Regions from separate parts of the Paenibacillus sp. FSL M8-0334 genome, predicted to be linked through region 2. Evidence: a T-box and tRNA genes for the amino acid it is inferred to sense, from the RefSeq annotation. Region 2 holds a T-box; the other holds one or more tRNA genes.

Region 1 (3,407 bases), on a different contig from region 2:
AGACATAAAGCAACCTTCAACCGCAGGCTGTCCACGACAGGCGGGCGGTATTTTATGAAAAGTCATCATATTGAAATCAATCCCCATCAGCTGGATATTCACGGGCCGGAAGAGGTGGAGAAAATCATCAAGCATGAACTGTGCCACTATCATCTTCATCTCGCAGGCAGAGGCTACCGCCACCGGGATCCGGATTTCAAGATGCTCCTCCAGGCCGTTGGTGGCAGCCGTTTCTGCAAGGCGCTGCCGAAACGGACAGCGTCGGGGCGCAATCCGGAACCGTACCGCTACAAGCTGCGCTGCGGCGCATGCGGGACGGAATACCTGCGAAAGCGGAGAATGAATCCGGACCGATATCGGTGCGGGAAATGTCGCGGGCGATTGACACTGCAAGCGCTTGACTCCCCCAATAAGACATGATAAATTATTAAGTGTTCGGTTTGGACATTCCCCGATAGCTCAGTTGGTAGAGCACTCGACTGTTAATCGAGTTGTCACAGGTTCGAGTCCTGTTCGGGGAGCCAGCTTCTGGAGAGATACCCAAGTGGCTATAAGGGGACCCTCTGCTAAGGGGTTAGACTGCGTAAGCGGTGCGAGGGTTCGAATCCCTCTCTCTCCGTTGGAATATTTTGTTGGAAAGCTCCCGGTGGACATGTGCCGGGGGCTTTTCCTATATTGGGAAGCAAGGGGATGGAGCCGGAATGAAGACAAGGCAAATTATCGCCATGGGCGGAGGCGGATTTTCAATGGAGCCGGACAATCTGCAACTTGACCGGTATGTGCTGGCCCAAGTTCCGAAGGAAACACCGAAGATTTGTTTCATACCGACGGCAAGCGGGGATGCGGACAACTATGTGGAACGGTTTTATGCCGCTTTTCGAACCTTGCCGTGCACGCCGTGTCACCTGTCGTTGTTCCAGCCGAATTTTGCCGATTTGAGATCCTATGTGCTGGAGCAGGATATTCTGTACGTCGGGGGCGGGAATACCCGGAATATGCTCGTGTTATGGAAAGAGTGGGGGCTGGACCGGATCCTCGAGGAAGCCTATGAGCAGGGGATCGTGTTATGCGGGCTCAGCGCCGGTTCGATCTGCTGGTTTGAGGAAGGCGTTACGGACCCGCTCAATGCCCCGCTTTATAAACTGCAAGGACTCGGTTTACTCAAGGGCAGCCACTGCCCCCATTATGACGGTGAGAACAAGCGCAGGCCGGCTTATCATGACATGATCCTTCGAGGAGACATTCAAGCGGGCTATGCCGCAGATGATGGAGCCGCACTGCACTTCAAGGAGGGACGGCTGCACGGCGTCGTCGGTTCCAGAATGAACGCAAAGGCTTATGTGGTGGAAAGGGACGGGGAGGCCGTCATCGAGCGGACACTGCAAACAACGTGGCTTGGCTGACATGTCCGAAAGATTACAGAAAAAAATCTCGAAAAATTGAGGAAAAGGGCTTGCCATCATTTTTGAATTTATGCTATACTCATTCTTGTCGTCACGGACGGCACTGATAAATATGGCCCGTTGGTCAAGGGGTTAAGACACCTCCCTTTCACGGAGGTAACAGGGGTTCGAATCCCCTACGGGTCATACTTTTATTACAAGCTTCGGGGATGAGAACCCCATAGGTTCGTCGGAGCATAAGCAGCAATTTGTATTCTCGAACCATCTACATGGCAGCTCCATGATGATCATCGAGAGCCATTAGCTCAGTTGGTAGAGCACCTGACTTTTAATCAGGGTGTCGAAGGTTCGAGTCCTTCATGGCTCACCAGTTTTTTTAGAAGTACTCAACAATATGCGGTAGTGGTGGAATGGCAGACACGCTATCTTGAGGGGGTAGTGGGTGTATACCCGTGGAGGTTCGAGTCCTCTCTACCGCATTCATACGGAAACGGAATAAGTCCTGCATTGATGCAGGGCTTTTTTTCATGCTTGGGATTGGCCATGTCTGTTTCATCTTCGACGAAGCGGTTAATATGATACCGTGGACGTCCAAATACCTACAAGGAGTGATTCAGAATGGCTGGAAACAACAATGGAAAGATGAGCCGGGAAGAAGCAGGCCGTTTAGGTGGAGAAGCAACAGCAAACAATCACGACAAAGCGTTTTATCAGGAAATTGGACGCAAAGGTGGCGAAGCTACCTCCGATTCGCATGATAAGGAGTTCTATCAGGAGATCGGTAAGAAAGGCGGCGAAGCGACCTCTCGCTCTCATGACCGCGAGTTCTATCAGGAGATTGGGCAGAAGGGCGGCGAAGCCCGCGACAACTCCGATAACGGCAAGATGAGCCGCGAGGAAGCGGGCCGCAAAGGCGGTCAGGCAAGCTCTCGTCAGCGCCGTAATTAACGAACAGCATAAACAGGCTGGAAGAGGAGTCAAGGCCGCGAGCAGATGCTCGCATACCAAGGACCCGCCTTCCATCCTAACCGAAGCGCAGTCACGGTTCCGATATGGAGCTGTGGCTGTTTTTTTGTGATGGACGGATGGGGGAAGCGGTCCGCTGCACTGGACTTTTTCACAACGGTATGATAATTATATGATAATGATAACCATTCTCATTTAAAGAAACGAGGTTTCACATAATGTCTAACCGATCTTTGCATCATCCTGTGCTGCAGGAACTGGGGAGCGATAGCGGGCTAATGGCCCGGCTGCGGCATATGGAGATATATAACGGGCGCTGTCTTCAACTGGATCAGCAGCTTACGGTTCATCCGGCTCTGGTGCTTCTTCTTGGAGGAGAAGCAAGCCTGCTGCAGGCCGAGCAGACGACTCGCATGGTGAAAGGATGTGTATACGGTTGTCCGGCGGGCTCTACTTTCGGCGTACAGGGTGACGGCCAGCTGGCGGAGCACGAGCGGGAACAGACCGTGGTGGCCATTCTGCATTTTGGATTGTTCGTCAGCCTTCCGGGCAGTGACGAGTGGAAGGAGCTGGACGCCGCAGCGGTTCTGCCGGAGAATGGCGTGTTTACATACGGATCACCCGAGCGTTTGCAGCAAATTTGCCGATCGGTATACCGGCATGTCCAGGACAAGGACCCGCTCCGGAAATGGCGGGGACAGCTCGATTTCCAGAGATTGCTGTATACCTTGATAGCCGAGAGCAGCCCGGATACGAGGCATGACAAGCGGCAGGCGCTGGAGCGTGTGAAGGAATATATGAATGAACATTACGATCAGGATTTGTCGATGGATCAGCTGGCCGAGCTGGCGGATCTCAGTCCGAAATATTTTGTCGAGGTGTTCAAGAAGACCTATGGATACAGTGCGATGGATTACCTGGGGCAGGTGCGGATGAAGAAAGCCAAGCAATTGATGCTCGGTTCAGATTCTCTGCTGAAAGAGGTGGCGCATTCGGTCGGATATAAGGACGAATTTTATTTCAGCCGCAAATTCAAGA
Region 2 (3,407 bases):
GATCATACAGGACCTTATGCCAGAAACGGGCGTACAGCAAATGCAGCACCGCATGCTCCGCACCGCCGATGTACAGGTCAACCGGCAACCATTCCTTCTGCTTCTCCTTCGAGCACAGTTCTTCGTTGTTCTTCGGGTCGATGTATCGCAGATAGTACCAGCAGCTGCCGGCCCATTGCGGCATCGTATTGGTCTCGCGCCGCGCCTTCATGCCGGTCTCCGGATCCACTGTCTCCACCCATTCCGTCACGTTTGCAAGCGGAGATTCACCGGTGCCGGACGGCTTGATCTGATCGACATCCGGAAGCAGAAGCGGAAGCTGATCCTCAGGAACCGGCTTCATCGATCCGTCTTCGAGATGGAGAATCGGTATCGGCTCTCCCCAGTAACGCTGGCGGCTGAACAGCCAGTCGCGAAGGCGATAGGTCACTTTCTTCTGACCTTTGCCGTTCTTCTCCAGCCAGGCGATCATTTCGTTGATGGCCGCTTCGTTGTTCAATCCGTTCAGAAAGTCGGAGTTGACATGCTCTCCATCGCCCGTATAGGCCTCTTCCTCCACATTGCCGCCCTTCACTACCTCAATGATGTCCAGGCCAAACTGCTTGGCAAACTCCCAGTCGCGGGTATCATGGCCCGGTACGGCCATAATCGCGCCTGTGCCGTAGCCTGCGAGCACATAATCAGCAATCCAGATCGGCATTCTGGCACCGTTCGCCGGATTGATGGCATAAGCGCCCGTGAATACGCCGGTTTTGTCCTTGGCAAGATCTGTCCGCTCCAGGTCGCTCTTGCGAGCAGCCACCTCTTGGTAAGCTTTAACCGCCTCGCGCTGCTCTTCGGTTGTAATCCGTTCGACCAGTTCATGCTCCGGAGCCAGTACGCAGTAGCTCGCTCCGAACAGGGTGTCCGGGCGAGTCGTGAATACTTCGAGCTGGCTGTCATGGCCCTCGATGTCAAACCGGACTTCCGCACCGGTCGACTTGCCGATCCAGTTGCGCTGCATCTCCTTCAGGCTGTCGCTCCAGTCCAGCTCATCCAGATCCTCGAGCAGGCGATCAGCGTATGCCGTAATGCGCAGAATCCACTGACGCATCGGCTTGCGCACAACCGGATGGCCGCCGCGTTCACTCTTGCCGTCGATGACCTCTTCATTCGCGAGAACCGTGCCGAGTGCTTCGCACCAGTTCACCGGAACTTCCGCCACATAGGCAAGACCCCGCTTGTAAAGCTGTATAAAAATCCACTGGGTCCATTTATAATAGTCCGGGTCGGTGGTGCTGATCTCCCGATCCCAGTCATACGAAAAGCCCAGCGACTTAATCTGTCTGCGGAAATTATCGATGTTCTGCAGTGTGAAATCGCGCGGATGCTTGCCCGTATCCATCGCATACTGCTCGGCAGGCAAACCGAATGCATCCCAGCCCATCGGATGAAGCACATTGTATCCGCGCATACGCTTGTAGCGGGATACGATATCAGTTGCCGTATAACCCTCGGGATGCCCTACATGGAGGCCTGAACCCGATGGATACGGGAACATATCCAGTGCATAAAATTTCGGTTTGGAAGATTGCTCTTCGGTTTTAAAGGTTTTGTGCTCGTCCCAATACTTCTGCCACTTGGGCTCGATTTGCGTCGGCTGGTAGCCGTATCCTGATTGCTGATGATCCGTCATACTTCCTGCTCCTCCTTCACAGTCGGGCACGCGCGCCTGCGCCGTGCCATTGCAACCTGCGCCGATCGACGCAGGTTGCTGAAACCGGACCGCATCCTAGACGCGGTCTCTTGCTTTCGCTATCATCAAGCTAGCCAACAGCGTCTTGATGGCAGATTGATGATAGGGTTAAAACCAAAAAACCTCCCGTCCATAGCGTCGATCGCTAGGGACGGGAGGTTAGATTCCCGTGGTACCACCCTAGTTAGTCAAAGGCATGCTTCGCCTTTCACTCACTTTTGCATCCTTAGCGCGGATGAGACGGCAATGCTTCGTCGGTCACTTCAGCGAGACTAGCGCTGCTGACACCGGTTGACACCGCTGCTCCGAGGTGAGTTTCATTCCCATCGTCAACCGGCTTCCACCTAAAGCGCCGGCTCTCTGGATGATCAATGCAGAATTACTGGTCCTCATCATCGCATTCCATGTGTATCATTTTAATGTGGCTATTATAACCAAAATGCAAGGTGAAGTCAATGAATGTCGACCCCGCTTTTACGGTAATGCTCCGGCGTTGCGCCTACCATCTCTTTAAACATCCGGCTGAAGTGAGCCAGATGTTTGAACCCTGCAGCCTGACTGACTTCCGTAATGCTCAGATCGGGATTCAGTCTCAGCAAAATTTTGGCCTGGTTGATCCTGCGATTGTATACATATTTGAACACGCTCGTGCCCGTAATCTCTTTAAAGAGGGAGGACAGATAATGCTTGGTCACATGCGCCTCCCTGGCGATTTGGTCCAGGGTCAAATCATACATATAGTTTTGCTCTACAAATGAAATAACATGCTGCACATGCCGCTCCTTATCCGAAACGGCTTCCTGGTCCTGAACCGCGCCCTGACACCAGTCTGATATCATGTACATCATCTCTTGCAGCCTCAGCGCCATACGCTCCCGAACGAACCTGTTCTTCGACAGTCCAAGCCGATGCATGCCAGCCAGCATGCTCTCGAATTCCGCCTTCCTTGCTCCCTCCAGCGTCATTCGGTAATTAAGCAGGGACGCAAAGGGTTCAAGCAAAGCGCTTCTTACAGACTCGGGCATATCCCTGCACACCCAAGCGGGATCAAAATGGATGATGCTTCTTATGTAAGGCGTGCCCGGCTCAACCTTCGGACAATGAAGCGTCAGTCCGTTCATCAGCAGCAGGTCGCCAGGCTTCAGCACAAAGATCGAATCCCCGATCAGATATGTGCAGCGCCCTTCGTGAAAATAATAGATTTCATACAGAGAATGGGAATGAAACTGGCCTCCGGTCATCGGGGAATCCACATGGTAACCGAAATCGAACGGCTCCTGCTGCCCCATAGGATCGAAGAGCGAGATGCGCCCGGAATCGGATGATGAAGTCATGAGCAACCCTCCTTATACCACCGCTGCCCCTCTTGCCTGAGCGGGCTCTCCATGATCTTCATTATATAGCAATTATTGAATTCGCACGGCTTCTTTTTGCGCGAGTACACATAACTCCCCGGCTTTAAATGCATGCTCCTGCGTCATCGCGTGTTCCGTACGGTTCAGACAGTCGAGAATAAGCTCCCCGAAAAACGGATAACCTACCTTCCCCCGCAGATCCATATGGAACTCGCCCTCGCCGTTTACGAGATACAGCTGATCCCCATACGGATGCCGGGCCACATCAATATATTTGCGAAGCTCGATATACCCTGCTGTGCCGAGAATGATCGTTC

What was found. A T-box is a leader RNA that pairs with one kind of tRNA and senses whether it is charged. The one in region 2 lies ahead of leuS (leucine--tRNA ligase), so its partner is inferred to be a tRNA-Leu.
Region 1: it has a tRNA-Leu gene. The T-box ahead of leuS (leucine--tRNA ligase) is inferred to sense a tRNA for this amino acid. The anticodon was not compared.

Annotation. Positions count from the first base shown of each region.
Region 1 covers NZ_JBBOCH010000002.1:250,498-253,904, forward strand. Annotated here, with positions in the region: gene MKX64_RS15265 (SprT family protein) at 1-420, shown strand, start outside; tRNA gene MKX64_RS15270 (tRNA-Asn) at 449-524, shown strand; tRNA gene MKX64_RS15275 (tRNA-Ser) at 531-619, shown strand; gene MKX64_RS15280 (Type 1 glutamine amidotransferase-like domain-containing protein) at 702-1,403, shown strand; tRNA gene MKX64_RS15285 (tRNA-Glu) at 1,518-1,589, shown strand; tRNA gene MKX64_RS15290 (tRNA-Lys) at 1,698-1,773, shown strand; tRNA gene MKX64_RS15295 (tRNA-Leu) at 1,800-1,882, shown strand; gene MKX64_RS15300 (KGG domain-containing protein) at 2,022-2,351, shown strand; gene MKX64_RS15305 (AraC family transcriptional regulator) at 2,588-3,407, shown strand, end outside.
Region 2 covers NZ_JBBOCH010000001.1:451,930-455,336, forward strand. Annotated here, with positions in the region: gene leuS (leucine--tRNA ligase) at 1-1,675, opposite strand, end outside; T-box leader at 1,880-2,140, opposite strand; gene MKX64_RS02045 (AraC family transcriptional regulator) at 2,188-3,069, opposite strand; gene MKX64_RS02050 (Gfo/Idh/MocA family protein) at 3,142-3,407, opposite strand, start outside.